Regions from separate parts of the Bradyrhizobium sp. USDA 3262 genome, predicted to be linked through region 1. Evidence: riboswitches for the same ligand, from Rfam matches in the RefSeq annotation. Region 1 holds a riboswitch; the other holds the start of a gene.
What was found. Region 1 has a riboswitch for S-adenosylmethionine ahead of ACVWYP_RS01820 (O-succinylhomoserine sulfhydrylase). Riboswitches for the same ligand answer to the same signal wherever they lie in the genome.
Positions count from the first base shown of each region.

Region 2: linked by a shared signal. The riboswitch ahead of metX (homoserine O-acetyltransferase MetX) and the one ahead of ACVWYP_RS01820 (O-succinylhomoserine sulfhydrylase) in region 1 are both predicted to bind S-adenosylmethionine.

Region 1 covers NZ_JBSSCT010000001.1:370,265-385,956, reverse strand. The annotation lists gene pimC (pimeloyl-CoA dehydrogenase large subunit) at 1-781, shown strand, start outside; gene pimD (pimeloyl-CoA dehydrogenase small subunit) at 942-2,087, shown strand; gene ACVWYP_RS01825 (SDR family NAD(P)-dependent oxidoreductase) at 2,216-2,989, shown strand; gene ACVWYP_RS01820 (O-succinylhomoserine sulfhydrylase) at 3,436-4,629, opposite strand; SAM riboswitch at 4,707-4,786, opposite strand; gene ACVWYP_RS01815 (2'-deoxycytidine 5'-triphosphate deaminase) at 4,920-6,026, shown strand; gene ACVWYP_RS01810 (hypothetical protein) at 6,314-7,363, shown strand; gene ACVWYP_RS01805 (MATE family efflux transporter) at 7,493-8,935, shown strand; gene ACVWYP_RS01800 (SRPBCC family protein) at 9,127-9,537, opposite strand; gene ACVWYP_RS01795 (VOC family protein) at 9,671-10,030, opposite strand; gene ACVWYP_RS01790 (helix-turn-helix domain-containing protein) at 10,089-10,928, opposite strand; gene ACVWYP_RS01785 (methylated-DNA--[protein]-cysteine S-methyltransferase) at 10,938-11,516, opposite strand; gene ACVWYP_RS01780 (glycosyltransferase family protein) at 11,675-13,222, shown strand; tRNA gene ACVWYP_RS01775 (tRNA-Gly) at 13,332-13,405, shown strand; gene ACVWYP_RS01770 (DUF3551 domain-containing protein) at 13,521-13,727, shown strand; gene ACVWYP_RS01765 (hypothetical protein) at 13,769-13,942, shown strand; gene ACVWYP_RS01760 (LLM class flavin-dependent oxidoreductase) at 14,296-15,315, opposite strand; gene ACVWYP_RS01755 (NADH:flavin oxidoreductase/NADH oxidase) at 15,563-15,692, shown strand, end outside.
Region 2 covers NZ_JBSSCT010000001.1:75,701-91,392, forward strand. The annotation lists gene clpB (ATP-dependent chaperone ClpB) at 1-2,565, opposite strand, end outside; gene ACVWYP_RS00390 (helix-turn-helix domain-containing protein) at 2,757-3,320, opposite strand; gene ACVWYP_RS00395 (GNAT family N-acetyltransferase) at 3,378-3,893, shown strand; gene ACVWYP_RS00400 (MOSC domain-containing protein) at 3,949-4,740, shown strand; gene ACVWYP_RS00405 (TIGR02594 family protein) at 4,783-5,448, opposite strand; gene ACVWYP_RS00410 (alpha/beta fold hydrolase) at 5,680-6,552, shown strand; gene metW (methionine biosynthesis protein MetW) at 6,644-7,309, opposite strand; gene metX (homoserine O-acetyltransferase MetX) at 7,306-8,511, opposite strand; SAM riboswitch at 8,597-8,676, opposite strand; gene ACVWYP_RS00425 (chorismate mutase) at 8,851-9,714, shown strand; gene hisC (histidinol-phosphate transaminase) at 9,814-10,911, shown strand; gene ACVWYP_RS00435 (prephenate/arogenate dehydrogenase family protein) at 10,916-11,848, shown strand; gene ACVWYP_RS00440 (VOC family protein) at 11,939-12,373, shown strand; gene ACVWYP_RS00445 (hypothetical protein) at 13,034-13,525, shown strand; gene ACVWYP_RS00450 (Bug family tripartite tricarboxylate transporter substrate binding protein) at 13,561-14,550, opposite strand; gene ACVWYP_RS00455 (hypothetical protein) at 14,648-15,157, opposite strand; gene ACVWYP_RS00460 (hypothetical protein) at 15,370-15,692, opposite strand, start outside.

The sequences.
Region 1 (15,692 bases):
TGCGTCGCTGAAGACCAAGGCCGAGCGCCGTGGCGACAAGTGGATCATCAACGGCCAGAAGACCTGGACCACGCTCGCCCAGCACGCCGACATGATCTTCTGCCTCTGCCGCACCGATCCGGCCGCGAAGAAGCAGATGGGAATCTCCTTCATCGTGTTCAGCATGAAGTCGAAGGGCGTCACCGTGCGCCCGATCCAGACCATCGACGGCGGCCACGAGGTCAACGAAGTGTTCTTCGACGACGTCGAGGTGCCCTACGAGAATCTGATCGGCGAAGAGAACAAGGGCTGGGATTACGCCAAATTCCTGCTCGGCAATGAGCGTACCGGCATCGCCCGGGTCGGCGTGTCGAAGGAGCGGCTGCGCCGCATCCGTGCGCTGGCCTCCAAGGTCGAGGCCGGCGGCCGTCCGGTGATCGAGGATCCGGCGTTCCGCGAGAAGCTCACGGCCTGCGAGATCGAGCTCAAGGCGCTCGAGCTGACCCAGCTCCGCGTCGTCGCCGACGAGGGCAAGCACGGCAAGGGCAAGCCCAATCCGGCCTCCTCGGTGCTCAAGATCAAGGGCTCGGAGATCCAGCAGACCACGACCGAGCTCTTGATGGAGATCATCGGCCCGTTCGCCGCGCCCTATGACGAGCACGGCGATGCCGGCTCCAACGAGAGCATGGATTGGACCGCGCAGATCGCGCCGAGCTACTTCAACAACCGCAAGGTTTCGATCTACGGCGGCTCCAACGAGATCCAGCGCAACATCATCAGCAAGGCCGTGCTGGGACTGTAGGCCACAAGTTCGGTGTCGTCCCCCGCGCAGGCGGGGGACCCAGTACGCCGAGGCGGTCGTGATTCCCAAGGAGGGCCGCGGCGTACTGGATCCCCGCATACGCGGGGATGACGGGTGGAGATCAGGGCAGGCGCCCGCGTGATTTTGGAGAGATGGTAAAATGGATTTTGATCTGTCCGAGGAGCAGCGGCTTCTCAAGGAGAGCGTCGACGGGTTGCTGGCGGATGCCTACGACTTCGATGCGCGCAAGAAGTACATGAAGGAGGAGGGCGGCTGGAGCAAGGCGCTCTGGGGCAAGCTCGCCGAGCAGGGCCTGCTTGGTCTGCCCTTCGCGGAGACCGACGGCGGCTTCGGTGCCGGCGCGGTCGAGACCATGATCGTGATGGAAGCGCTCGGCAAGGCACTGGTGGTCGAGCCTTATCTGGCCACCATCGTGGTCGCCGGCGGTTTCCTGCGCCATGGCGGCTCGGCCGAGCAGAAGGCCAAGTACATTCCCGGCATCATCGACGGCAGCAGGACCTTCGGCTTTGCCCAGCTCGAGAAGAACTCGCGCTACGATCTCTTCGACGTCGTGACCACGGCCAAGAAGAAGGGCGCCGGCTGGGTGATCGACGGCGAGAAGTTCGTCGTGCTCAACGGCGAGAACGCCGACACATTGATCGTGACCGCGCGCACCAAGGGCGGCCAGCGCGACAAGACCGGCATCGGCGTGTTCCTGGTTCCGGCGGATGCCAAGGGCGTCACCAGGAAGGGTTATCCGACCCAGGACGGCCTGCACGCGGCCGACATCAGCTTCACCAATGTCGAGGTCGGCGCTGACGCTGCGATCGGCGATCCCGAGAACGGCCTGCCGCTGATCGAGCGGGTCGCCGACGAAGCCCGCATTGCGCTGTGCGCGGAAGCGGTCGGCGCGATGGACGAGTCGCTGAAGGAGACCGTCGAGTACATCAAGACCCGCAAGCAGTTCGGCGTTGCGATCGGCTCGTTCCAGAGCCTGCAGCACCGTGCCGCCGACATGTTCGTGGCGCTGGAGCAGGCCCGCAGCATGTCGATGTTCGCCACCATGGCGTCGGACTTCGACGACGCCAGGGAGCGTGCGTCCGCAGTCGCGGCCGCCAAGGTGCAGGTCGGCAAATCCTTGAAGTTCGTCGGCCAGCAGTCGATCCAGCTTCATGGCGGTATCGGCATGACCATGGAGGCCAAGATCGGCCACTACTTCAAGCGGCTGACCATGATCGAGAACACGCTCGGCGACACCGACTACCACCTCCGTCGCGTCAGCGAGGGCGGCGGGCTGCTGGCGTAACCACACAGGCGTCATTCCGGGGCTCGCGAAGAGAGAACCCGGAATCTCGCGCCGCAACCTCTGGATTCCGGCGCTGCGCCTTGCGGCGCATCCCGGAATGACGCGTCAACAACAGGGAAACAACAACAATGAAAAACACCCCGTTCGATCTCACCGGCCAGGTCGCGGTCATCACCGGCTCGAGCCGCGGCATCGGCCGCTCCTCGGCCGAGCTCCTGGCCAAACTCGGCGCCAAGGTCGTGATCTCCTCGCGCAAGGCGGACGCCTGCGAAGAAGTCGCCGACGGCATCAAGAAGGCGGGCGGCGATGCGCTCGTCATCCCCTGCAACATCTCACGCCGCAACGAGGTCGAGGCGCTGGTCTCGGGCACCATCAAGCACTACGGCAAGATCGACATCCTGGTCTGCAACGCCGCGGTGAATCCGTATTACGGCCCGCTGCTCGACATCACGGACGAGGCGTTCGACAAGATCATGGGCGCCAACGTCAAGAGCAACATCTGGCTGTGCTCGCAGACCATTCCGCAGATGGCCGGGCGCGGCAAAGGCTCGGTCGTGATCATCTCCTCGATCGGCGGCCTGCGCGGCTCGACGGTGATCGGCGCCTACGGCATCTCCAAGGCGGCCGACTTCGCGCTGTGCCGCAGCCTCGCCGGCGAGTGGGGGCCGAAGGGCGTGCGCGTCAATTGCGTGGCGCCCGGCCTGGTGAAGACCGACTTCGCCCGCGCGCTGTGGGAGGATCCGGACAATCTGAAGCGCCGCACCGCATCGACGCCGCTCCGCCGCATCGGCGAGCCCGACGAGATCGCCGGCGCGGTAGCCTATCTCGCCTCCGACGCCTCGACCTTCATGACCGGCCAGACCATCGTAGTCGACGGCGGCGTCACGACGGCGGCGACGTAAGCGGCTGTTCCTTCGCCTCCCCGCAAGCGCAGGGCTATCGCATATCGTGGCGATGCCCTCGTGGCCATCCTTCGAGACGCCCGCCTTCGGCGGGCTCCTCAGGATGAGGTCTTGTTTTGCGGCACAATAGTAGACCCTCATGGTGAGGAGCGCCGCTTGCGGCGCGTCTCGAACCACGAGGCCGAGCACTTGCGCCGCAAGCGCAGGGCTATCGCATTTCGTGGCGGTGCCCTCGTGGCCATCCTTCGAGACGCCCGCCTTCGGCGGGCTCCTCAGGATGAGGTCTTGTTTTGCGGCACAATAGTAGACCCTCATGGTGAGGAGCGCCGCTTGCGGCGCGTCTCGAACCACGAGGCCCAGCACTTGCGCGGTCGCCAAGGGGCATATGCGATAGCCCTGCCGCAAGCGGGAGAGGGCGCCGAACTCTCCAGACTTCTCTGTTCGCCCTAAACCTGCGCCAGCGCCCGCTCGAAATCCTCGATCAGGTCGTCGGGATGCTCGAGCCCGGCCGAGAAGCGAATAAAACCTTCGCTGATACCGAGCTCGGCGCGGGCCTCCGGCGCCAGGCGCTGATGCGTCGTGGTCGCGGGATGCGTGACCAGGCTCTTGGCATCGCCGAGATTGTTGGAGATGCGCGAGATCTTCAGCGCGTTGAGGCAGCGGAAGGCGCCGGCCTTGCCGTCCTTCACCTCGAAGCCGACCAGCGTCGAGCCGGCGCCCATCTGCTTCTTCACCGTCTCGGCCTGCGGATGGTCGGGGCGGCCCGGATAGACCAGCCGCGTGATCTTCGGATGCCTGGCCAGCGCCTCGGCGATCTTCGCCGCGTTCTCGGTCTGGGCGCGGACGCGGACGCCGAGCGTCTCCAGCCCCTTCAGCAGCACCCAGGCGTTGAACGGCGACAGCGACGGCCCGGTCTGGCGCATGAAATTGTGGATGTGCTCGGCGATGAAGGCCTCCGACGACAGGATGACGCCGCCGAGGCAGCGGCCCTGGCCGTCGATATGCTTGGTCGCGGAATAGACCACGACGTCGGCGCCGAGCGACAGCGGGCTCTGCCAGATCGGCGTCGCGAACACATTGTCGACGATCAGCCGGGCGCCGCCGCTATGCGCGATCTCTGCGATCGCGCCGATATCGAGCACGTCGAGCGTCGGATTGGTCGGGCTCTCCAGGAAGAAGGTCTTGGTGTTCGGCCGCAATGCGCGCTGCCACTGGTCGAGATCGAGGCCGTCGACCAGCGTCGTCTCGATGCCGTAGCGCGGCAACAGGTCCTGCACCACGTAGAGGCAGGAGCCGAACAGGGCCTTCGAGGCCACCACATGATCGCCGGCCTTCAGCGGCGCGAGGATCGCGGTGGTCACCGCGGCCATGCCGGTCGCGGTCGAGCGCGCGGCTTCCGCGCCCTCGAGCTCGATCATGCGGCGCTCGAACATCGCGATGGTCGGGTTGGAATAGCGCGAATAGATGAAGCCGGGGTCCTGGCCCTTGAAGCGCGCCTCGCATTGCTCGGCGGTGTCGTAGACGTAGCCCTGGGTGAGAAACAGCCCTTCCGACGTCTCCCCGAATTGCGAGCGCAGCGTGCCGCCGTGGACGAGGCGGGTTTCGGGACGAAAGCGGGCGGTACCTTCAGATTCAGACATGTGACCTCCGAAGTGGCCATTTCCCTCGGAAACTGGCCACAAAAAAAACCGGCCTGGAGCAACCTCCACAAGCCGGGATCACACTGTCCCCGGCCTGTTTAGCGACTTATTTAACGTGGCTGCAAGCCGGCCGGCTCAAATCACCACGGGATAAGTGCAGCTGATATTCCCTCGCGCCCTTTCCGTCAAGACGGTCATCGGATAACCCGTAAAAGCCCATATTTTGGGGCTTGATGGCCGCCTGGAGTATGATTTTGGGCCATCTCGAGGGATCGCCGAGGGACCGCATCGTGTCGTTCACGCTGGAAGATGAATCCAACGGAATCCTGCCCGACCGCATGATCGCGGAGATGGCGGAGGCCGGCCTCATTCTGCCCGCCTACGACTTTGTCGAGAGCCAGATCCAGCCGGCCAGCCTCGATCTGCGCCTTGGCGACATCGCCTACCGCGTCCGCGCCAGCTTCCTGCCGGGACCCGATGCCACCGTCGCCGAGCGGATCGACCAGCTGAAGCTGCACGAGATCGATCTGTCCGACGGCGCGGTGCTGGAGACCAACTGCGTCTACATCGTGCCGCTGCTGGAGAGCCTGGCGCTGCCGCCGGAGATCGTGGCAGCGGCCAACCCGAAGAGTTCGACCGGACGGCTCGACGTCTTCACCCGCGTGATCGCCGACGGCACCCGCCGCTTTGACATGATCGGCGCCGGCTATCACGGCCCGCTCTACGCCGAGATCAGCCCGAAGACGTTTCCCGTGCTGCTGCGCGAGGGCTCGCGGCTCAGCCAGGTCCGCTTCCGGATCGGCGAGGCGACGTTGACCGCCGACGAGCTCGATGCGCTGCATGCCGCCGAGCGGCTGGTCGATATCGACGATGCCGATCTCTCCGATGGCGTTGCGCTTTCCGTCGATCTCTCCGGCGAGAGCTCGGGCGGCTTTGTCGGCTATCGCGCCAAGCGCCACACCGGCGTGGTCGATGTCGATCGTCGCGGCGGCTATGCGGTCGACGATTTCTGGGAGCCGATCAAGGCGCGGCCCGACGGCAGCCTCATCCTCGATCCCGGCGAGTTCTACATCCTTGCTTCGAAAGAGGCGGTGCAGGTGCCGCCGGACTACGCTGCGGAGATGGTGCCGTTCGATCCGCTGGTCGGCGAATTCCGCGTCCACTATGCCGGCTTCTTCGATCCCGGTTTCGGCTATGCCGGCGCCGGCGGCAAGGGCGCGCGCGCCGTGCTGGAGGTGCGCTCGCGCGAGGTGCCGTTCATTCTCGAGCATGGCCAGATCGTCGGCCGCCTCGTCTATGAACGGATGCTCGAGCGTCCCGACGCGCTGTACGGCCAGCGCATCGGCTCGAACTATCAGGCGCAGGGCCTGAAGCTGTCGAAACATTTTCGCGTGTAGCGGAATTCCTCCGCTGTCATTCCCCGCGAAAGCGGGGAATCCAGTACGCCGCGGCTTCTCGATCGGTCACACCGGCTCTGGAATACTGGATCGCCCGATCAAGTCGGGCGATGACACCGAGTGTGTAATTCCGTTTCGCGCGCGCTTAATTCCGTAGCCCGGATGGAGCGAAGCGAAATCCGGGATTCGCGCCGCTGCAACGCGCCGCCCCGGATTGCGCTTCGCTGCATCCGGGCTACGATTGCGCATGCGAGCTCGACCTCGCCAACAAGAGCCAGGGAGCGAACATGACCGCAGGCGAAAGCGCACAAGAAACGCAGTGGCGCAAATGGCGCAGCGTCGCCGATCTCTATCACGCCTTCTTCACCGGGCTGATCCTCACCGTGGTCACGCGGCGCGGCACGGCTGATGCAGCGGAATTCGTCTTCCGCGTGTTTCGCCGCCAGCAGCAGGAACGCTTCCTGCCCGGCCTGAAGAAGCTCGGCCTCGACGGCCTGCCACCGGCGGTCGCGGCCGCGCAATATCATTACCTCTCCAACTGGATCGGCGGCGTGCATGTCGAATACATGTATGAGACGGATCGCAAGGCCTGGATCCGCTATCCGCCGCCGCGCTGGATCTGGAAGGGCACGGCGATCTGCGGCGTGCCCGGCGAGGTCTCGCGCGCGATGCTGCGCGGCTGGCACGCCAACAACGGCGTCGCGCTCGGGGATTTGCGGCTCGGCTTCGTCTGCACCAAGCAGAGCGTCGACGGCCAGGACGGGCTCGAGGGCTATTACTGCGAATACGATCATCCGCTCGAGCTCGATCAGCGCCTCGTGTTCGCGCGCCATCTCGAGGCGCCGCTGTTCGATTCCAGAACCGCGCCGGCGCTGCCGGTCGACAGCTGGCCGAAGCCGCGGCTGGAAAAGGCCTATCGCAACTACGCGATGGAATATGTGAAGACGGCCGCGCCGGTCATCGTGCAGGTGTTCGGCCCCGAGGATGCGAGCTATCTGCTGCATCTCACCGGCAGACTGATCGGCATGCAGTATTATGACGAGGTCGCGCAGGCGCTCGGCGGGAGCCGTGGCCGTGCCACGGAATTTGCCGCATTCCTGCGCACTCTCTTCGAGTCGCAGGACGATGTCGCTGACATCACCGAATCCGAGGGCCAGTTCGAAATCCGCCAGCACGGCTGGAAGCTGATGGCCGACGTCGCCGACTATCATCCGGCCTGCGCCAGCGTGCTGACGGGCCTGTTCGAAGGGCTGGCCGCCGGCTGCGGGCGGCATATTCCGGTGCATCTGAAGCCGAATGGTGCCGCCGGCGCACCGTTCGTGTGGTCGATCGGCTAGCGCCAAGGTTCATCCGGGTTCACCTGCAATCGCGCAGGCCCCCCTTGCGTCCCGCGCACGTGGATTCCGCCATTGCCATGGTAGGGAAACACCATGGCGCGGCTCCCCAGATCGCGCGTGGGAGTGGAAATGTCCGATCTCGGCCTCGCCGAAATACCTGTCGACGAACAAGAGCGGCCGCTGCCGCCGCCGGTGACCAAGCCGGCGCGCAATGCGCTGCTCGACGGGCCGATCCTGCGCACGCTGTTGTGGCTCGCCTGGCCGAACGTGATCGCGCTCTCCGCCGGCACCTGCGTCGTCATCGCGGAGACTTCGTATATCGGCCGGCTCGGCGTCGAGTCGCTTGCGGCGATGGCGCTGGTGTTTCCCTGCGTGATCCTGACCATGACGATGTCCGGCGGCGCGATGGGCGGCGGCGTCGCATCCGCGATCGCGCGTGCGCTCGGTGCCGGCGAGATCGAGCGCGCCTCGACGCTGGCGATGCATGCGCTGCTGATCGGCCTGACCTTTGGTTTGACGTTCATGCTGGGCATGCTGATCTTCGGTCCGCGCCTGCTCGAATTGCTCGGCGGCCGCGGCAATGTGCTGGCGCAGGCGATCGCCTATTCGCAGGTGTTCTTCGGCGGCGCGATCCTGCCCTGGCTGATGAATACCATGGCCGGCATCCTGCGCGGCACCGGCAACATGAAGCTGCCGTCGACCATGATCCTGTCGTCGGCGGTGTGGCAGATCATTCTGGGCGGCACGCTCGGGCTCGGGCTCGGCCCGGTGCCGCAATTCGGCATGCGTGGCGTCGCCGCGGGTTCGCTGATCGCCTATTCGATCAGCATCAGCGTGATGGGCTGGTATTTGTTCTCGGGCCGTGCCCGCGTGAAGCCGAAGCTCAAGGGGCTGCGCGTGCAATGGGCGATGTTCATCGACATCCTCAAGGTCGGCGCAGTGTCCTGCTTCTCGCCGCTGCAATCGGTTCTGACGATCTCGATCTTCACCCACATGCTGGCGCAATTTGGCACCGCGGTGCTCGCCGGCTACGGCATCGGCGCGCGGCTCGAATTCATGCTGACCTCGGTTGCGTTTGCGGTTGGCATCGCCTCGGTGCCGATGATCGGCATGGCGGTCGGCGCCGAGCGCGTCGCGCGGGCCCGGCGCATCGCCTGGACCGCTGGCACGGTGTCGTTCCTTGCGGTCGGCGTGGTCGGCAGCTTCATCGCCGTCTTCCCCGACCTCTGGGTCAATCTGTTCACCAATGATCCGCATGTGCGGGCGACCAGCCACCAATATCTTTCGACCGCCGCGCCGATGTACGCGTTCATCGGCCTGGCGATGTCGATGTATTTCTCCTCGCAGGGCGCCGCGAAGGTGCTGGGTCCGGTGCTGGCGCAGACCGCGCGGCTGATCTTCATCGGCGCCGGCGGCTGGTGGCTGTCGACGCATGACGCAAGCGCGCAGAACTTCTTCGCACTCGCCGCCGCCTCGATGGGGGTGCTCGGCGTGCTGTCCTGTCTCAGCGTGATCCTGACGCGCTGGGGCAAATCGGCGCCGGTCGCCGAGGCGCAGCCGGCGCTGTCGTAGCTCTCTGCTCCACAATCCCCTGACTCTCACACCGTCATCCTGAGGAGCGGCCCCTTGGCCGCGTCTCGAAGGATGCACGGCCCCGATGCCTCAACATGCTCGTGGACAAAGCCGGGCCGTCGACCCTTCGAGACGGCCGCTATGCGGCCTCCTCAGGGTGACGGTGAAAAATTTTCCGGCCGCCAGCCTCGCTACGCTGCGTTTTTCGCCGATTTGGCCATCGCGGCTTGCATCGCCGCCGCGCCGAGGTCCATCTGCGCGTCCATGTAGGACGCGACCTCGTGCGGCAGCACGTCGGCGATCCACACCACGCGGCAGCGTGCGTCACCCTCGGCGAACACCTGCACCGATGCGGAATGCTGCTTCAACCGTTCGCTGGTGATCGCATAGACCAGCCGCTTTCGGTTGTCGTCGCAATCGACCAGTGTCTCGCGCGCCACGGTGCCGTTGGCGAAAGTGACGGTGCGGACGTCGCCGTCCAGTTGCGTGTCGGTCACGAAGCCCGGCACCAGCCGCGTATGCAGCGCGCCGAAATCGCACAGCGCGTCCCAGACATGATCAGCGGGCGCGTCGATCGGGATATCCTTGTGAATGGAAGCCATCGTTCAATCCTCCTTGGTTTCAGATGTGTCGTCATTGCGAGGAGCAAAGCGACGAAGCAATCCACGCCGCAGCAGGCGGAACCATGGATTGCTTCGCTCCGCTCGCAATGACGGCGGAGTCTGTGACGTGTACTTAGGTGGACACCGCCTCGACATTGTTGCCGTCGGGGTCGAGCAGGAACGCCGCGTAATAGGTCGGGCTGTAGTCCTTGCGATGGCCCGCCGCGCCGTTGTCCTTGCCGCCGGCTTTCAGGCCTTCGGTATGGAATGTCTTGATCGCGTCGTGGCTCGGCGCGCGGAACGCAACGTGGGCGCCGCCTTGGGCCTTGCCCTTGTGCAAATGCAGCCAGAGCGCGGGCTCGCCCTTCGGGCCGAAACCGGCGCCGCTGTCGTCGCGCGAGCAGAGCACGAAGCCGAGTGGCGCCAGCACTGCGGTGTAGAAGCGCACGCTGGCGTCGAGGTCGGCAACGCGCAATCCGATATGATCGTACATGAGGGAATCTCCAGTCGTTGGGCGCGCATCGAAAGACGCGCGGACTGGAGCAGCCTAGCTATTGCAGCGCGAGACGTTCTTGGAAAATCTTGCGGTCGCCGCGCGAGGCCTGGCGGAACTTCAGCGGCGGGGCCCCGGCGGCGCGGTGGAAGCTGCGCACGAAATTGGACAGGTCGCCGAAGCCGACGTCATAGGCGATGTCGGTGATCGGGCTGTCGTCGTCGGCGAGCCGCCGTGCGGCATGGCGCAGCCGCGAGCGCACAAGATATTGATGCGGGGTGACGCCGAGCACCGCGGAAAACAGCCGCAGGAAATGGAAGGTGCTCAACCCGGCCTGTTCCGCGGCATCGTCGAGGTCGATCTGATGCTTTGAATTGGCGTCGATCCACAGCGCGGCCTCGACGGCGCGGCGGCGATCGCGCAAGCCTGCGGTGAGGGGCTTCGTCTCGCGGCCGGACACCAGCTCGACAAGGCGGCTGGTGAGGAGGTGGCCGATCTCGTCGAGACCGACGTCGCTGTTGCCATCTGCCGCCGTTTGCGCGAGCTCGCCGATCACCATCAGTTCCGGCAGCGGCGGCACCGACCCGACCTGCCAGACCGCCGCCCGGTCGCCGATGGTCTCGACCAGCTCCGGGTCCAGGAAGAACGACAGGCATTCGTCGCCGACCACATGGTCGTGCGTGCAGGTGTATTCATCGCCGGGATGGCCGACCAGGATCGAGCCTGCCACCAGCTCGTGGAAGCGGCCGCGGCAATGGCAGCCGAAGCTGCCGCTGCGCACATAGGACACCGAGTGGGAGGCGAACTGCTCGGCGAACGGCTTGTCGCCGGGTTCCGCCGTGCAGCGGAACTCGTTCACCGTGATGCGATCGCGCTGCAGCAGCGTGGTTCGGACCATACCCGGGATTTAAGCTTGCGGCCGGAGTCGTGCAACGGGCAGCAGCACATCAAAAAGGGTCTTGCTGGTGGTCGGCTGGGCGCCCTCGATCGAGAGCAGCCGCCGCTTCGAGATGCTGCCGCCGTTCGGCGAGATCCGGTCGGCATAATTGCCCACCTCGAGCACGCGGTGGCAGGGCACCATGACCATGAAGGGATTGCGGCCGAGCGCCTGTGCCACCGAATAGACCGCACCGGACGCGCGCAAGGCGCTCGCCACCTCGTCATAGGTCCGGGTTTCGCCGCGGGGAATGGTGCGGACAAACTGGTAGACGCGCGCGTTGAAGGCCGGGATGCCGCTCATGTCGAGTGCAACGCCGGCAAGGTCCCCAATGCCGCCGCGCAAGGTCGCGGCGATGCCCTCGATCGCGACAGCGACCTCCTCGGGAGGCCGCATCTCGCGCGCGTCAGGATAAAGCTTGAAGAGCCGCTTGCGGGTCTCGATCTCGCGCAGCTCGGGAAGCTGCACGCCGGCCACGCCGAGCTCACCCCACGCGATACCGCATCGGCCGATCGCCGTGTCGAAAATGGTGTACCCACGCCCCGCCATGACGCCACCAGCCCCCATGCGCGCGATCTTAACATCGTCGCCGGCGTGCGCATCTTGAATCTTGACGTTTAGCTAACCATGTCGCGACCCGTTCTGTGTGACCCCGCCAATTACCAGTCACGCATCTTAAAGGCTTTGCCCGCTATCTGGTCGCCAGCATGCTGCTCCACGGCACGATCGGCGGAACGATGACCAGCACCGGCGCGGATATCGCGCGCGGCGGCACCGCCGTGGCCGGGACATCGGCCGGGCGTCGTCATCCGCTGTTCGCATTGCTGTTGCTGGCGTTGGTCCTGCGCCTTGCGGCCGCGCTCTGGCCCAACGTGATGTATCCGGACGAGATCTTTCAATATCTCGAGCCGGCGTGGCGGATGCTCGGCCATGACGGCATTTTGACGTGGGAGTGGCGCGAAGGCATTCGCGGCTGGTTCCTGCCGACATTGCTGGCCGGGCCGGTCGCGGTGGGCGGCTTGATTGCGCCGGGCGGCGAGGGCGCTTTCCTGGTGCCGCGCCTGGTCGCCGCAACAGCGTCGCTGTCGATCGTGGTCAGCGCCTGGTACTTCGGTGCACGGATCTCGCGAACCCATGCCATCGTCGCGGCGTTCGCGGCTGCGGTCTGGTTCGAGTTGATCCTGCTCGCGCCGCACACATTGGGCGAGCCGCTGGCGACGGCGCTGATCGTGCCGGCGGCGCTGCTGGTGACCGGTCGTCCGTCGCAGCGGCATCTCGCGATCGGCGGCGCGTTGCTCGCTTTCGCCTTTGTCTGCCGCTTTCAGTACGCGCCGGCCATCGCCGTGCTTGCGCTCGGCGCCTGCTGGATGCGTTGGCGAAACCTGATTCCCTTGATCGCGGGCGGTCTCGCCGCGCTGGTGCTCACCGCCGCGATCGAGCTTGCGCATGGCGCCGTGCCGTTCGCCTGGCTGATCGGCAACATCAAGGAAAACCTGGTGCACGATCGCGCGACCGAGTTCGGCGTGACGCCGGCTTCGGCCTATCTCGTCAACTTCCTGATCGTGTGGTCGGCGGCGATCGTATTGCCGCTCGCTGCGATCTGGCGCGGCGCGCGCCATGCGCCGCTGCTGCTGGCCGTGGCGTTGGTCAACCTCGTCTTCCACAGCCTGATCGCGCACAAGGAATACCGCTTCGTCTTCCTGTCGGTGGTGCTGTTCATCATTGTCGCGGCGCTGGGATCGGCCGATTGGGTGCAATGGCTGCGCGCAAAACCCGGTTGGCGCCGCTGGGCGTTGCCGATCGTCATTGGCGGCTGGGCCTTGCTCTCGGTGACACTCGCCGGCGCCAGCGAGGGGATGCGCGACTACTGGACGCGCGGTGTCGGCGCGGCGCGGCTCGCCGCCGAACTGCGCAGCGATTCGCAGATGTGCGGCCTCGCACTTTACAATGTCCGTTTCCAGCTGTTGCCGGGGCGGGAACGATTGGTTGGGACGACGCCGCTTTATGCGCTCGAGCCCGCCGATCCGCTCGCCGAGCTGATCCTGCCGCCGCTGTTGCAGGCGACCAAGCCGGCCTTCAACCGCATCCTCGCGCGGCCCGCGGCCGCCGGTGATCTGCCGGCAGATTATTCAATGCAAAGCTGTGCCCGCGTCGGCATCGCCGATGCCTGCATCTATGCACGAAGCGGCAGCTGCAATGCGGCTGCCGCCGCGACTTTTGTCATCAATGACGTGCTCGTGAGGATGGGCCATTAGCGGGCGCGGTGCGGCGATCGGCTCCAATGCGCGCTTGATCCGCTGCCTCCGCCCGGGCTATGGTCCGGCCGGTCGCACCGGTGAGGTGCGACCTCAAGCAATTGAGATCGCGGGCGTAGTTCAATGGTAGAACGGCAGCTTCCCAAGCTGCATACGAGGGTTCGATTCCCTTCGCCCGCTCCAGCCTTTAGGCAAATGTCGCGGGACAGTTCGTCGGCAAGGCAATGTATTTGACGACAGCAGGAGACGTGACGTGAGGTTGCTTGGAGCGCTGCTGCTTGCGCTGGGCGTGCTTTGGATGACGAGGCCGGCATCCGCGCAAATGTATGATCCGCGCTATCCCGTCTGCATGCATGTTTACGGTGAGTTGGTCGGCGAACGCATGGACTGCATCTTCACGTCGCTGGATCAGTGCCAGGCCAGCGCTGTGGGCATGCCGGCGACCTGTCTGGTGAACCCCTATTATGCGCCAAGGTCGGCGCGTCCTCATCGGCCTGAACGATGACCTTTCCGCTCGTATTGGCGAGCGTCATTTGAGATCAGTGCATGGCATGGTGGTACTACGCGCTCTTCGCGATCGTTCTGCTCGGATGTTGTGCATTGGTGGTTCGCGCCCGCCGCGGCAGCAATGAAAGAGAAGACGAGGAGCTGAACCGGCGGATTGACGAGCGCGTCGATCGGCTCGATCTCCCCCGGCGCAATCGCGACAGGGATTCCTGACCCAGGCGATCCGCAGACGGCCTTCGCTATTATCCCGGGATATTACGGCGATCTGTTCACGCAACGTGCGCGCCTAACGAACCGTACTCGACCTGTTCTTCTCACAACGCGCAGTTATGTTTCCGTAGTTCTCCGCGTTTGAGAACGAAGTTCCACCGGAACGATGTCGCGGGTTCCGGCATTGGTCGAACAGAGCCGACCGACCTCCGGCGAGAACGGTCGGTTCAAGCCCGCGCCGGGCCGTTCCCTCTCAACAGCCCCCCTAGAAAACGGTCGGCGCGGGTCCTGATCCCGGTCTGCCCGATGTGACGAGCGTGCGCGCCGGTCGAGTATCGCTGACGTTCGCGATGGATTTAGCGCCAGCCCAAAGCGGGCGCGATCTGGGTCAGGATCGTCTCGATCACATGCGTGTTGTAGGCGACGCCGAGCTGATTGGGGACGGTCAGAAGCAAGGTATCGGCCTCCTCGATCGCCTCATCGGTCTTGAGCTGCTCGATCAGCCTGTCCGGCTCGGCGGCGTAGCCGCGGCCGAAGATCGCGCGCGTCCTCTCGTCGATGAAGCCGACCTGGTCTTCCTCCTGCCCGTTGCCGAAATAGGCGCGGTCGCGATCGTCGACCAGCGCGAAGATGCTGCGGCTCACCGAGACCCGCGGCTCGCGCGTGTGCCCGGCTTCCTTCCAGGCGGCGCGATAGGCCCGGATCTGGGCGGCCTGCTGGATGTGGAAAGCCTCTCCGGTCTCGTCGTTCTTCAGTGTCGAGCTCTGCAGGTTCATCCCGTGCTTCGCCGCCCACACCGCGGTGGCGTTCGAGCCGGCGCCCCACCAGATGCGCTCGCGAAGGCCTTCCGAGAGCGGTTCGAGCCGCAGCGGGCCGGGAGGATTGGGAAACATCGGCCGTGGATTGGGCTGCGCAAATCCCTGGCCGCGCAGCATGTCGAGGAAGATCTCGGCATGACGCCGGCCCATGTCGGCGTCGCTTTCGCCCTCGCCCGGCTGATAGCCGAAATAGCGCCAGCCATCGATCACCTGCTCGGGCGAGCCGCGGCTGATGCCGAGTTGCAGGCGTCCCCTCGCGATCAGGTCGGCCGCGCCGGCGTCCTCGATCATGTAGAGCGGATTTTCGTAGCGCATGTCGATCACGGCGGTGCCGATTTCGATCCGGCTGGTCCTGGCGCCGACGGCCGCCAGCAGCGGGAACGGCGAGGCCAGCTGGCGCGCGAAGTGATGGACGCGAAAATATGCGCCGTCCGCGCCGAGCTCTTCGGCCGCGACCGCGAGGTCGATGGATTGCAGCAGCACATCCGCGGCCGAGCGGGCCTGCGACTGCGGGGAGGGCGTCCAGTGCCCGAACGAAAGGAATCCGATTTTCTTCATGCCGGCAATGTAGGGATGTCCGCGACCAATTGCGATCCGCGATGTGACCCGGGGAAGACCCAAAGTGTTTACCAGCCGGGAGATTTTTCTGCGGCAGATGTTGCGGGTTTTGCAGATCGTGCCGTTGCGCAAGTGCTGCATGCGCGCAGGTCTGGCCGCCTGCGCCGCGGCATGACTTGCGATCCCGGGGCGCGCCGCCTAGCTTTCCGCCACGATTTCTCCCGCCAACACCTTCCCGCAGGTCCCGATGTCGCAGCCGCTTCTGTTTCAGCCGATCACGCTTCGCGGCGTGACCTCCCGAAACCGCATCCTGATCTCGCCGATGTGCCAGTATTCGGCAACCGACGGCTTGGCCAATGACTGGCATCTCGTGCATC
Region 2 (15,692 bases), 290 kb from region 1:
GCCCTTCTCCGAGATCACGACGTGATCGCCGTCCTTGACCTCGCCGGCGAGGATCATCTCGGCCAGCGGATCCTGCACGCTGCGCTGGATCACCCGCTTCAGCGGGCGGGCGCCGTAAGCCGGATCCCAGCCCTTCTCCGCGAGCCAGTCCCGCGCCTTGGCGTCCAGCGTGAGCTCGATCTTGCGATCCTCGAGCAGCTTCGTCAGTCGCGCGAACTGGATCTCGACGATGCGGCCCATCTCGCTCTTCTGCAGGCGGTGGAACAGGATGATCTCGTCGATGCGGTTCAGGAATTCCGGCCTGAAATGCGCCCGCACGACGCCCATCACCTGATCGCGGACCGCCGCGGTGTCCTCGCCTTCCGGCTGATTCACCAGGAACTCCGAACCGAGGTTCGAGGTCATGATGATCAGCGTGTTGCGGAAGTCGACGGTGCGGCCCTGACCATCGGTCAGGCGGCCGTCATCGAGCACCTGCAACAGCACGTTGAAGACGTCGGGATGCGCCTTCTCGATCTCGTCGAACAGCACAACCTGGTAGGGCCGGCGCCGCACGGCTTCGGTCAGGGCACCGCCCTCGTCGTAGCCGACATAGCCGGGAGGCGCGCCGATCAACCGCGAGACCGAGTGCTTCTCCATGAACTCGGACATGTCGAGGCGGACCATCGCGGTCTCGTCGTTGAACAGGTCAGCGGCGAGCGCCTTGGTCAGCTCGGTCTTGCCGACGCCGGTGGGGCCTAAGAACATGAACGAGCCGGTCGGCCGGTTCGGATCCTGCAGGCCCGCGCGGGCACGGCGCACGGCGGTTGCCACCGCACGCACGGCTTCGGCCTGGCCGACGACGCGCCTGGCGAGACTGTCCTCCATTTTCAGGAGCTTGTCCTTTTCGCCCTCGAGCATCTTGTCGACCGGCACGCCGGTCCAGCGCGAGACGACCTGCGCGATGTGGTTGGCGGTGACCGCCTCCTCCATCATCTCGCCGCCGTTCTGCTTGCCGCTTTCGCTTGCCTCGATATCGGCGAGCTTCTTTTCCAGCTCGGGAATCCGGCCATAGGCCAGTTCGCCCGCCTTCTGGAATTCGCCGCGACGCTGCGCATTGGCAAGCTCGACGCGGAGCGCATCGAGTTCGCTCTTCAGCTTCTGGGCATTGGAGAGCTTGTTCTTCTCCGCGCTCCAGCGCGCCGTCAGCGCCGTCGACCGCTCCTCGAGCCCGGCGAGCTCCTTCTCCAGGGTCTGCAGGCGGCTCCTGGAGCCGGCATCGTTCTCCTTCTTCAGCGCCTCCTGCTCGATCTTCAGCCGGATGATGTCGCGATCCAGCGAATCGAGCTCTTCCGGCTTGGAATCGACCTGCATCTTCAGCCGCGCCGCCGCCTCGTCCATCAGGTCGATGGCCTTGTCGGGCAGGAAGCGGTCGGTGATGTAGCGGTTCGACAGCGTGGTCGCGGCCACCAGCGCGGAGTCGGTGATTCGCACGCCGTGATGCTGCTCGTACTTGTCCTTCAGGCCGCGCAGGATCGAGATGGTGTCCTCGACCGTCGGCTCGCTGACATAGATCGGCTGGAACCGGCGGGCCAGCGCGGCATCCTTCTCGACATGCTTGCGGTACTCGTCGAGCGTGGTCGCACCGATACAGTGCAGCTCGCCGCGCGCGAGCGCCGGCTTCAACAGGTTGGACGCGTCCATCGCGCCGTCGGTCTTGCCGGCGCCGATCAGCGTGTGCATCTCGTCGATGAACAGGATGATGCCGCCCTCGGCGGTCGAGACCTCCTGCAGGACGGACTTCAGCCGCTCCTCGAACTCGCCGCGATATTTCGCGCCGGCGATCAGGGCGCCCATGTCGAGCGACAGCAGCTTCTTGTCCTTCAGGCTCTCCGGCACGTCGCCGTTGAGGATGCGCAGCGCCAGGCCCTCGACGATGGCGGTCTTGCCGACGCCGGGCTCACCGATCAGGACGGGATTGTTCTTGGTCCGCCGCGACAGCACCTGGATGGTACGGCGAATCTCCTCGTCGCGGCCGATCACCGGGTCGAGCTTGCCGTCGCGCGCAGCCTGGGTCAGGTCGCGGGCATATTTCTTCAGCGCGTCGTAGGCGTTCTCGGCGGTCGCACTGTCAGCGGTGCGGCCCTTGCGCAGCGCTTCGATCGCCGCGTTCAGGTTCTGCGCCGTGATGCCGCCCTTGCTCAGGATGGAGGCGGCCTCGCTGCCCTTCTCAAGCGTGAGCCCGAGCAGCAGCCGCTCGACGGTGACAAAACTGTCGCCGGCCTTGTCGGCAGCCTTTTCCGCCGCATCGAAGGCACGCGCCAGTTCCGGCGACAGGTAGACCTGCCCGGCACCATTGCCCGAGACCTTCGGCAGCTTGTTCAGCGCCTCTTCGGTCGCTTTCAGGATTGCTCTGGAATTACCGCCAGCACGGTCGATCAGACCGCCGGCGAGCCCCTCATTGTCGTCCAGCAGCACCTTCAACAGATGCAACGGCGAGAACTGCTGGTGACCGTCGCGCATTGCGAGCGATTGGGCAGACTGGATGAATCCGCGCGCGCGCTCGGTGTACTTCTCAATGTTCATTCGTTTTCCCTCGGCCTGCCATCGTCACCCATTCAGGCATGACAACGGCATCTTCATTGGGTTTCCGCGGGCCGCGTTGACGTTCCTCAACCAGCCTCTGGTCGTCGCCATCATTTTTCAGGCTTGCCGCAGATGTGGGCACTTGGTTCCAAAACGGAAGAGCCGCAGCCTGCGATTTCGCCCGATGAAGCTCAGCGCCGCACGATGGCGACAAGGTAGCGGCAAGGCTGAGCCGTTTCGTTACGGAAGACGATGTCCGACGGCGGGCCTAGCTCGACGCGGTCACCCGCAGCGAGCTCGTGGCGCTCCGCCCCTTCCATCAAAGTGAGGCGGCCGCTGATCACCCACACCACCTGGCGGACCAGGTGATAGGCGCTGGCAGGGAAGCCGGCTTCCTGCCTTGCAGGCAGCTCGATCTCCACCAGCTCCAGCGGATTGGCCGGATGCAGGAACACCTGCCGCCGCAGATAGGCGGCCTTCGGATCGCGCCAGACCGGCTGATCCTTGGCCCGCTGCAGGCGGGAATTGTGTGAGGCAACCTCGAACAGCGCGGCCATGGTGAGGCCATAGGCGGTGGCGATCCGCGACAGCGTCGCCGCCGTCGGGCTTGCCTCCGCCCGCTCGATCTTGCTCAGCATGGCCTTGGACACGCCTGCCCGTCCGGCGAGGTCCGCCAGCGACCAGCCGCGGCCCTCCCGTTCGGCGCGAACCCGCCGCCCGAGAGCCTCATCGGCCTTGTCCTCTATAATTGACATACCGTCTTATATAGTAGACGATGGGGTCCGTTCAAGAGGCCCGTCAAGGAACCACCGATGATTATCCGCCCCGCCACCGAGCAGGACATCCCTGCGATTACCGCGATCTTCAATGAGGCGGTCGCCAACTCGAACGCGATCTGGACGGAGAAGCAGGATTCCGATGCCGAGCGGCTGGCGTGGATGAAGGCACGGCTGGCACTGGGTTACCCGGTGCTGGTCGCCGTCGAAGGGATGACGGTGCTCGGCTACGGCACGTTCGGCGATTTCCGGGCCTTTCCGGGCTACCGCTACAGCGTCGAGCACAGCGTCTATATCCATGCCGATCATCGCGGCCGCGGCCTCGGCCGCGTCATTGTCGACGAGCTGATCGCTGCGGCCACCGCGCTCGGCAAGCACGTCATGATCGCCGGCATCGACGGCGGCAATCCGGCCTCGCTCCGGCTGCACGCGCAGGCCGGCTTCGTCGAGGTTGCCCGGATGCCGGAGGTCGGACGCAAGTTCGGCCGCTGGCTCGATCTCGTGTTCATGCAGCGCCTGCTGGACACTGCTGGAGCGGCGCGCGCCGACTAGTACCTTCCCGCGGCCGGCAGTTCTCCTCGCCCGCCAAACAGGCTAGAGCGAGCGGATGGACAACGCACAGCTCTCCTCCGCCAGGATCACCGGCATCTACCGCTACCCCGTCAAGGGCCTCACGCCCGAGCCGCTGCCGCACGCAGAGCTCAAGGCCGGCGAGACGATCCGCTCCGATCGCCGCTATGCGATCGAGAACGGCCCGAGCGGCTTCGATCCCTCGGCGCCGAAGTGGCTGCCGAAGCCGCATTTCCTGATGCTGCAGCGGGACGAGTGGCTGGCGCCGCTGCGCGCCCAGTTCGACGATGACAGCCATGTGCTGACGCTGCGCCGGGATGGCGCGATGGTGGCCCAGGGCGACCTCGAGACCGCGGAAGGCCGGGCGGCCATCGAGCGCTATTTCGCCGACCGTCACACCGGCCAGATCAAGGGACCGCCCAAGGTGCTGGTCAGCCCGGGCCACAGTTTCTCCGACGTGCCGCGCAAGGTGGTCTCGATCATCAACCTGGCCAGCCTGCGGGCGATCGAGGAGATGGTGCAGGCGCCGGTCCATCCGCTGCGCTTCCGCGCCAATCTCTATGTCGAGGGCTGGCCGGCCTGGCATGAAGCCAGCCTGCTCGACCAGGCCATCGCGATCGGCAGCGCACGGGCCAGGGTGGTGAAGCGCATCACCCGCTGCGCCGCGGTCAATGTCGATCCCGATACCGGCGCGCGCGACCTCTCGGTGCCGAACACGCTGATGCAGCGCTTCGGCAACAATGAATGCGGCATCTACGCCGAGATCATCAGCGATGGCGGCGCCGCCGTCGGCGACACGATTGCCGCCGAGGGACCTGTCGCGTCGTAGGCCGGGCAAGGCGCATACGCGCCCTGCCCCGCTTTCGACGCGTCAGTTCGTCGGCATCACATAGGCGTAGATCCGGCCGCGCGAGACCGGCGTCTCGCGGACGCGGTGGCCGCTGTTGCCCGAGATCATGGTCGGATTGCCCTTGGCATCGACGCCGGTGATGATGCCGACATGGCCGCCGCCGCGGCGGCTCATCACGGCGATGGCGCCGACCTGCGGTCCCGAAACGCGCGTACCGTATTTGGCGAACGAGCTCGCCATGTCGGAGCCGGTGCCGCGATGGCCGGTGTGCTGCAGCACCATGTTCATGAAGCGTGCGCACCACAGGCTGGAGCGGTCGGTCGGATTGCCGCCGAGATAGCGGCGCGCCTCGGCCACGATGCCGGACGAGCCGAAGCCACCTGCCGCGCTGACGCCGCCGGTGTTGGGCACGGGGTCAGCGCTGCCGGGCAACGGCGCTGCGTTGGTTTCGACGATCCCGCCCGGCTGCGCGAGCGCGCGGCGCTCGGCGCGCGATAGCCGCGCGGTGTGCCGATAGTGATGGCGGGCATAATGACGCGCGTGATGGCCGGCATGGGCCGAATGCGCGTGACGTGAGTGGTGCGGACGGGCGGATGCCGGAGCGGCGGAGATCACGGCGAGAGTGAGCGAACACAGAGCCAGCGCCAAAACACGAAGCGACCGGCGACACGCAAGCAACTGAACCATACTTCACTAGATCCTCTGTAACGCCCCCCAACTCCCCGTCGCGTTCCCGGGGGAACGCGACGGTGGTTTTGAAAATCGGGATGGCGCGAGGAAGATTTCATGCGGCGCAGCGGGAACCATTTCTGGGTCATTCCGCGATGATTCGATGACGAGAAAGGAACCGGAACTGCCGCATTGCGGCCCTGAAAATTAACTGCAAATCTGGACGCGGCCAACGAGAGGAGAATTTCAATGCCCTACGCCACGACGAAAGATCATGTCCGCCTCCATTTCGAAGAGGCCGGCAGCGGAACCCCGATCATCTTCCTGCACGAGTTTGCCGCCGATCACACCAATTGGGAGCCGCAGATGCGCTACTTCGCGCGCGGCCACCGCTGCATCGCCTATTCGGCGCGCGGCTACACGCCGTCCGACGTGCCGCCGAGCGCCGACGTCTACACCTACCAGCACTTCTCTACCGACGCGCTCGCGGTGCTCGATCATCTCGGCATCGCCAGGGCGCATTTCGTCGGGCTCTCGATGGGCTCCTATTCGTCGCTACAGATCGCGCTCAACGCGCCGGAGCGCGCGCTGTCGATGACGCTGGCCGCGGTCGGCTCCGGCTCGAGCCTCGAGCATCTCGATGCCTTCCGCGCGCAGTGCCGAGCCAATGCCGAGCAATACGAGAGCATCGGCGCGGTCGAGGTCGCCAAGGTGACGCGCGAGGCGCCGAGCCGGATTCCGTTCCTGGTCAAGGACCCGCGCGGCCACGCCGACTTCTACGCCGCGCTCGCCCGCCACGACGCCAGGGGCTCGGCCAACACGATGCGCAGCTTTCAGGGCGGCAGGCCCTCGATCTACACCATGACCGACGCGATCAAGCGCGCCGCGACGCCGGCGCTGATCCTATGCGGCGACGAGGACGACAATTGCATCGCGCCCAGCATGTTCCTGAAGCAGCATCTGCCGGCCGCCGGTCTCTCGTTCTTCCCGAAGTCGGGTCACGTGCTCAACCTCGAGGAGCCGGCGCTGTTCAACGAGATGGTCGAGCGCTTCATCGCGCTGGTCGAGGCCGGCCGCTGGCCGGTACGCGATCCGCGGTCGCTGGTGGCGGCGCCGGTGTAGTCCTGTCATTCCGGGGCGCTGCGCAGCATCGAACCCGGAATCTCGAGATTCCGGGTTCACGCTTCGCGTGCCCCGGAATGACGCCATGACGTCACTTCCCCTGCCCACCCCGGCTGAGCAGGAACACGCCCTGCTCGCCGAACATGTTCCACACCCACCACGGCAGGTTGAGCGGCACCGGGCGGCCGTAGAGATCGAGCGCCACCGCGCGCTCCATCTTGACGTTGATCTCCTCGCACAGCTGCACGAAATCCTTGATGGTGCAGAAATGGATGTTCGAGGTGTCGTACCAGCTCGCCGGCAAATTCTCCGTGCGCGGCATGTGGCCGCCGATCAGGAGCTGCAGCCGCATCTTCCAGAACCCGAAATTCGGGAACGAGACGATGGCGCGCTGGCCGATGCGCAGCAGATTTTCCAGCACCACCTTGGGCTGCCGCGTCGCCTGCAAGGTCTGCGACAGGATCACGTAATCGAACGCATCGTCGGGATAGTTGACGAGATCGGTGTCGGCATCGCCCTGCACCACGGCGAGCCCCTTGGCGACGCAGCCGTTGACGCCCTCGCGTGACAGCTCGATTCCGCGGCCGTCGATGCCGCGGCTCTCCAACAGCTGCAGCAATTCGCCATCGCCGCAGCCGACATCGAGCACGCGCGAGCCCGGCCGCACCATGTCGGCGACCAGGAGATGATCGGTGCGATGGCCGCCGGTCCGCTCCGGCGCGATACCCGGCAAGGGCAATGTCTGCTGCATGCTCATGACTGGCCGTCGTCCTTCAGTCCGCGCGCCTTGCCTGCGGCCAGCAGGAAGGCGCGGGAGATGTCGAGGAATTCGGGTACGTCGAGCAGGAAGGCGTCGTGCCCCCTGTCGGTCTCGATCTCGGCGAACGACACCCGCGCGCTCGACGCGTTCAGCGCATGCACCAGCGCGCGCGATTCCGCGGTCGGAAACAGCCAGTCGCTGGTGAACGACACCACGCAGAACCGCGTCTTGATGCCGGTGAACGCCTTCGCCAGCACGCCGTTGTGGTCGGCGGCGATGTCGAAATAGTCCATCGCGCGGGTCAGATAGAGATAGGAATTGGCGTCGAAGCGCTCGACAAAGGACGAGCCCTGGTAGCGCAGATAGCTCTCGACCTGGAAATCCGCATCGAACGAGAAGGTCGGCAGCTCGCGGTCCTGCATCCGCCGTCCGAACTTGCGGTGCAGCGCGGCGTCCGAGAGATAGGTGATGTGCGCGGCCATCCGCGCCACGGCGAGCCCGCGATGCGGATGGGTTTCCTCGTCGACATAGCGGCCGCCGCGCCAGTCCGGATCGGCCATCACGGCCTGGCGGCCGAGCTCGTGGAACGCGATGTTCTGCGCCGAGTGGCGCGTCGAGCAGGCGATCGCGAGCGTCGAGAACACGCGCTCCGGATAGGCCGCGGTCCATTGCAAGACCTGCATGCCGCCCATCGAGCCGCCGACCACGCAGAACAGCGTTGTGATGCCGAGGCGATCGATCAGCATCGCCTGTGCGCGCACCATGTCGGGGATGGTGATGATCGGGAAATCGAGTCCCCACACCTTGCCGGTCGCGGGGTTCAGCGACGCAGGGCCGGTCGAGCCCATGCAGCCGCCGATCACATTGGAGCAGATGATGAAGTATTTATCGGGATCGATCGGCCGGCCGATGCCGACCATGGTCTCCCACCAGCCGGGCTTGCCGGTGACGGGATGGATGTTGTTGACATGCTGATCGCCGGTCAGCGCGTGGCAGACCAGGATCGCGTTGGAGCGGTCGGCATTGAGCTCGCCATAGGTCTGGTAGGCGATCTGGAACGGTGCGAGATCGACGCCGCAATCGAGCTTGAGCGGCTGGTCCATCCCGAACTTCGCCACCAGTGACGACGGATGGTCGGCCTCATGGGCGCGATCATCGCTCGGGGTTTGTGGGCTCGGTATCGGACGCACGTTGCTCATCTAGGCGACCCTGCCTCCGCGCGGGAGGGCTCGACGGACCTCAGGCCAATAAAAAACCCGGCCTGAACAAAGGTTCGGCCGGGAGCTAATAAGGTCCCCGGCCTGTTTAGCGAGTTGTTTAACGTGGCTGCAAGCCGGCCGGCTCAAATGACCACGGGACGCAGGGAACGTAGTCCCCACGCCCCCCGGCGTCAAGACAGCCTTGCCCACGGCCAATTGGTTAACCGAATGCGCAAGGCACGCCTGCGACGTTTCTCTTTGCTTTCGCGGCCCGTCTTTCCTAATCAGGGACCCTGTCCGACGCGGCAACGGGCCGCCCCGACGACAAGGTTTGAGAGCATGTCCAACCCACCCCCGTCGCCGCCCTCGCTGCAGGAGCTGCGCAAGGAAATCGATGCGATCGACGAGCAGGTTCACCGCCTGTTGATGGCGCGCGGCGACATCATCGACCGTCTGATCCAGGTCAAGAAGACCCAGGAGGTCGGCTCGGCGTTCCGCCCGGCGCGCGAAGCCAGCATGATGCGCGAACTGGTGCGGCGTCATCGCGGCATCCTGCCGCTCGACACCATCGAGAGCATCTGGCGCGTCATCATCTCGACCTTCACCTATGTGCAGGCGCCGTTCGCGGTGCATGCCGATGTTTCCGTGGGCGAGTCGGCCATGCGCGACTCGGCGCGGTTTCACTTCGGCTTCGTGGTGCCTTACGTCTCGCATTTCAGCGCACAGGCCGCGGTCGAGGCGGTGGCGAAGTCGAAGGGCGACCTCGCGCTGGTCTCCGCGATCGCAAGCCGTACGCCGTGGTGGAATGCGCTCGAGGCCAGTGGCGCGCCGAAGATCATCGCGCGGTTGCCGTTCCTCGAACGCGCCGACCATCCCGCCGCGCTGCCGGTGTTCGTGATCTCGCGGGTCGCCGACGACGCCATGGTCACCGAAGTGCAGACCTGGAGCGTGCGCGTCTCCGGCTGGAACGCCGATGTCGCCCGCGCGCTGGCGCCGCTCGCCGAGATCGTCGCGGTCCCGGACACCGCCTTCGACGGCGCGGCGCTCCTGGTCTCGGTCACCGGGCAAGACCTGACTAACAAGGGTTTCGAGGCCATCAAGCTCGCCCTGATCCAGGCCGGCGCCTCGGTGCGCTCGTCGGCCCTCGTCGGCAGCCACGCAACGCGCTATACGGTGCCCTCTAACGGATCGGCCAGGACCTGAAGCAAGAGCCGGCCGCCCGTCCAGGTTTTTGTTTTGACGCGTTTTCTTCACGCGAACCGGTATCCACTTCGCTCGAAAACGCTCTGTTCGGAGTTGATGATGTCCCGCCCCGTGCCGAACCCCGGCATCCTCGATATTGCGCCCTACACGCCCGGCAAGAGCCCGGTGCCGGAACCGGGCCGCAAGGTGTTCAAGCTGTCCGCCAACGAGACGCCGTTCGGTCCGTCTCCGAAGGCGATCGCGGCCTACAAGGCCGCGGCTGACCATCTCGAGGACTATCCGGAGGGCACCTCGCGCGTGCTGCGCGAGGCGATCGGCCGCGCCTACGGGCTCGATCCCGACCGCATCATCTGCGGCGCCGGCTCCGACGAGATCCTCAATCTCTTGGCGCACACCTATCTCGCGCCCGGCGACGAGGCGATCTCGACCACCCACGGCTTCCTGGTCTACCCGATCGCCACCATGGCGAACGGCGCCAGGAACGTGATCGCGGCCGAGACCAATTTCACCGCCGACGTCGACACCATCCTCAAGGTGGTGACGCCGCGCACGAAACTGGTCTGGCTCGCCAACCCGAACAATCCGACCGGCACCTATATCCCGTTCGACGAGGTCAAGCGGCTGCGCGCCGCGCTGCCGTCGCATGTGCTGCTGGTGCTCGATGCCGCCTATGCCGACTACGTCTCGCGCAACGACTACGAGCTCGGCATCGAGCTGGTCGCGACCACGGACAACACGGTGGTGACGCACACCTTCTCGAAGATCCACGGCCTTGCCGCGCTGCGGATCGGCTGGATGTTCGGGCCCGCGCATATCGTCGATGCCTGCAACCGCATCCGCGGTCCGTTCAACGTCACGACGCCGGCGATGCTGGCGGCGGTGGCGGCGATCGAGGACACGGCGCATGTGCAGATGTCGCGGAGCCACACCGAACAATGGCGCAACTGGCTGACCGAGGAGATCGGCAAGCTCGGGCTGAAGGTGACACCGAGCGTCGCCAATTTCGTGCTGATCCATTTCCCGACCGACAAGGGCAAGACCGCGGCGGAAGCCGACGCCTATCTCACACGGCGCGGCCTCGTGCTGCGCGCACTAAACAATTACAAGCTGCCGCATGCGCTGCGCATGACCATTGGCACCGAGGAGGCCAACCGCCTCGTGGTCGAGGGACTGCGCGACTTCCTGGCCGGAAAGTGACATCGTGACCACCGCCCCGCTCTTCAAACGCATCGCGCTGATCGGCTTCGGCCTGATCGGCGGCTCGATCGCGCGCGGCGCGCGCGCGCAAGGCCTGGTCGGCGAGATCGTGACCACCGCGCGCTCGGAGAAGACGCGTGCGCGCGTCGCCGAGCTCAGCATCGTCGATCGCGTCGTCGAGACCAATATCGAGGCGGTGAAGGATGCCGACCTCGTCATCCTCTGTATCCCGGTCGGCGCCTGCGGCCCGGTCGCCGCCGAGATCGCCGGGCATCTCAAGCCCGGCGCCATCATCTCCGACGTCGGCTCGGTGAAGGGCGCCGTCGTCAAGGACATGGCGCCGCATCTGCCTGACGGCGTCCACTTCGTCCCGGCGCATCCGGTGGCCGGCACCGAGCATTCGGGGCCGGATTCCGGCTTCGCCGAGCTGTTCATCAACCGCTGGTGCATCCTCACCCCGCCCGAAGGCACCGATCCGGCGGCGACCGACCGATTGCGCTCGTTCTGGGCCGCGCTCGGCGCCAAGGTCGAGATCATGACGCCCGATCATCATGACCTCGTGCTCGCGATCACCAGCCATCTGCCGCATCTGATCGCCTACACCATCGTCGGCACCGCGGACGAGCTGGCGCAGGTGACGGAATCCGAGGTCATCAAATTCTCCGCCGGCGGCTTCCGCGACTTCACCCGCATCGCGGCCTCGGACCCGACGATGTGGCGCGACGTATTCCTCGCCAACAAGGACGCCGTGCTCGAGATGCTCGGCACCTTCAACGAGGATCTGTCGAAGCTGACCCGCGCGATCCGGCGCGGCGACGGCGAAGCGCTGTTCGACCACTTCACCCGCACCCGCGCCATCCGCCGCGGCATCGTCGAGACCGGCCAGGACTCCGCCGCGCCCGACTTCGGCCGGCCGCACGCGAATCTGAAGACGTAGGCGGGGCTCGGTCCGCCCACCGGCGGACGCAGCGAGCTGGTAGCCTCCAGCAGGAAAGCCGGCGCGTCGCTGATGACAGGGAGCGATAAGATGATACTCAGTCCGGATCATCTGACGATCGCAGTGGCAGATGCCGGCCCAGCGATCGCGTTCTTCGCACTGCTCGGCTTCAAGAAGACTCACGTCGCGACCATCGACGGCGGCGTTCCCGCCCGGTACATGGGCATGCCGGCCATGAGAGCGCAGCACATCACCCTGACACTCGAAGGAGCGGATTTTGAGATCCAGCTGCTTCAGTTCGACCCGCCCCCAGGGACGGATCCGGGGGTGCATCCGACCAATCTGCGAAAGCTGGGCTTCAATCACCTCGCCTTCCGCGTCGACGACATCGAGGCGGCCACCGCGCACCTGGTGGCCAACGGTGTCACCATGCTGAGCGACGAGATGGACTACATCAGCCGGAAGCTCCGGCTGTTCGAGGGCCCGGAGGGCATCACCTTCGAGTTGGTCGAGCGGGACGCCTGAGACTACGCTGGCCAGGCCTTTTGCATTGCCCCAAGGACACCCCCCAAGGCTGCCCCGGTGTCAGCTTGTGGTCGAAAGCGCACATCCTGGCAGCGCGGAATGATGTCGGCTGTTGACCCGGGCGGACCTGACCTCCGGCTAGCCCGGGCCGCTATCTCGCCCCATTATCACGAGACCTCAGGCGCGCTATCATCCGGCCATTCTTTGGACAAGACTGAAGCGAGTGCTGGAGGCTGATCGCCCCTGACGGATAGCCGAGTCGGTACTCTTGGGTGACATTGCACGGAAAGGGATACGTCAATGAACTCCACACCCACTCCGGACCCAGTTGGATCGAACGGTAGCCTGAGCGCGCGGGCCGACGAAAGACTCGCGGAAGCCCACAGGCAGATTGCGCGCGCCGATGAAGAACTCACGCGCTTGAGTGAACAGCTCGCAAGAATGGAGCGCGATGCCGCGTCCCGCCCTTCGGTGCAGCCAAACCCGCCCTCGGTCGAACCTAGCCCTGCTTCTTCCGGGCCCAGCCCCTCTTCTTCCGGACCTGCCTCGCAATCGCGACCCGGAAGACCGATATTCCGAGCCCTCACCGCCTTGTCGGTGGCGGCATGTATCGTTGTCGCTGCCCTGGCTTTGCAGTCGTCATATGGTGGGGAAGCCAAGTTGCTTGTCGCCCGTTGGGCGCCGCAGCTCGTTTCAACTCCAGCATTGCCGCCGGATGATCCGCAGCCTCCGGCGCAGCCCGCTCCACCTGCCGTTCAGGTCGCCGCGGCAGACACCGCTCCGCCCCAAGCCACGCCGTTGCCTCAGCCCGCACCACCGCAGGACGCCGCGCCGACGGCCAACCCAGCCCTTCCCGATCAGACGCAGCTGCTGCAAACGATCGCACGCGACCTCGCGAATGTTGAGCGAAATATCGAGCAACTAAAGGCGAACCAGCAACAGATGGCCCGCGAGAACTCCAAAGCCATTGAGGAACTCAAGGCGAGCCAGGAAGAAATGAAACGGGCGCTCGCGAAGGTTTCCGAGCCGAAGGCCTCACCGCCTCCGACGCAGCCGGCTCCGGCCGTGCGCAAGCCCGAGCGGACGTCTATCCCGCCATACGCAAGGGCGCGACCTCGAATCCCAAGGGAGTGGTTCTACGACGAATGGTGACCGTCGATGCAGCCATCCTTCAGTTCCGGATCGCTTTAAGCCGGCGGCAGGCCGAGTGACTGCGCGGCCTCCATCCAGACCGGCAATTCGCGCTGATACAGCGCATTGCTGTCCTTGAAGCCGATCGCGGGCTCCAGCACGAAGGTCGCGAGCACCTCCTTCACCTTCGGATCGCTATTGGCGGCGACGCAAATCTCCGACAGCCGATCGACGATCGGCTGCGGCGTCGCCTTCGGCAGCGCCCAGCCCGAGAAGCCGCTCACGGTGAAGAACTTCGACGTCGCGCCCTGCTCGGGCAGCGTCCTGATCTCGGGGATCGCGTCGACCTTCTTCGAGTGAACTCCGAAGACGACGCCCCGGTTGCTCTGCAGCACGGTTTGCGCGGCGGTGTAGCTGCCCATCGCGACATCGAGCGTGCCTTCCGCAAGCCCGGTCCACATCGGCGCCTCGCCGCGATAATGGATCGGCTCGATGGTGAGGCCATACTGCTTGTTGAGCTCGTTGATCGTCATGTGCGGCGCGGAGCCCGCGCTGTAGGTGCCGAAATTCACCTTGCCGCTGCTGCGCGCATAGGCGACGAATTCCGCCAGTGTCTTGACGCCCAATTTCGGGCTCGCGACCAGCAGCAGCCCTGCGCCCGGGATCACGCTGACCAGCGTCAGATCCTTGTCCATGTCGTAGCCGGGGTTCTTCATCATCGCGCGGTTCATCACGTAAGTGGTCGAGATCGAGCACAGGATGGTGTGACCGTCAGGCGCGGCGCGCGCTACCTCGGCGGCGCCGATCGAGCCCGAGGCGCCCGCCTTGTTCTCGATGACGACGGTTTGCCCGACTTGCCTTGCGATGAATTCGCCGAAGGCCCGCGCCAAAAGATCAGTCTGCCCGCCGGCGGGGTAGCTGCAGATCATGCGGATTTGCCGCGAAGGCCACGCGGCTTGCGCCGAGGCTCCGCGTGACAGGAAGGGCATCGCGGCGGCCGCTGATCCGGCAGCGATGACGTGACGGCGGCTGAATTTCGCTGGCATTGAAGTCCCTCCCCGATTTTTTGGTGAGGGTATCGCATCGGCCAGTCGCAGCTACGGGACAGATTGGCGCAGCGGGGCCGCAGGTCTGCGACGGCGCTCACCGCCGCAACCGCTGATCCCGGATCGGCCCCGCCGATATCGCGGCGGCCTTCTGCGCCGGCCGCTGACGGCCGACGAGGCCGGCGGTCGCCAGCATGACGCCGCCGCCGAACCACCAGGAGCCGATCACGAACTCCCAGGCGCGCGGCGGAATTTCGTCGAACACGATGCCGTAGACCGACACCAGCGCAGCCAGCGCGGCAAGGAAGATGCCGCCCGCGCTCATCAGCTCGACGGCATCAATGCGCCCCGTGCCGCGCATCGCGGGCTTGGGAATATCGATGCCGAGATAGAAGCCGGCGGCGCCGATCACGATCGTCGTTGCGATGAAGATCAGCGTGCCGAAGACAGCGACATGGCCCTTGGCGAGCTGGGCGGCGACGAAGGTGCCGGCCATGGCACCGGCCATCGCCAGGCCGGTCCGCTGCAGCACATGCGCGGCGCGGCTGACCATCATCAATTCGCGCGCGATCACGGCCCTCTGCTTCGGTCTGGTCACGATCCTCATCTGTAGCCTCCCTTTCCAGAAGCGGCATCGGTTCTGGCCGCATCGGAATCAATGTCCACCGCGCGCGAAGCCATCCTGGTCACTACCGACTTCCCCTCATCCTGAGGAGCCCGCGCTTGCGGGCGTCTCGAAGGATGCAGGCCATGGACCGGGCCTCATGGTTCGAGACGCGCTTCGCGCTCCTCACCATGAGGGTCTTGCGACACGGAGGACTAGAACGGGTAGTAGCGGATCTGGGTCATGACGATGTGGTCGTCGGTCTTCGGCGCGCCGCCGACACCCTGGAAGGCGAAGCGCTGGGTGTAGGAATATTGCGCGCCGGCCTTGATGGTGCCGTAGGAGCCCTTGAAGATCGTGTCGTAGAAGCCCGCGGTGTACTGCCTCACCTCCGAAGTGTTGCCGTTACAGGTCGCGGCCGGCGAGTTCTCGATGTTGCAGCCGAGGTTGTTGTAGAGCGGGTTGCCGTAGCCGAACGGCACGGTGCCGACATTGGAGAAGGTCGCCTTGGTCTTTTCGAGCCCGGCATAGGCGTAGA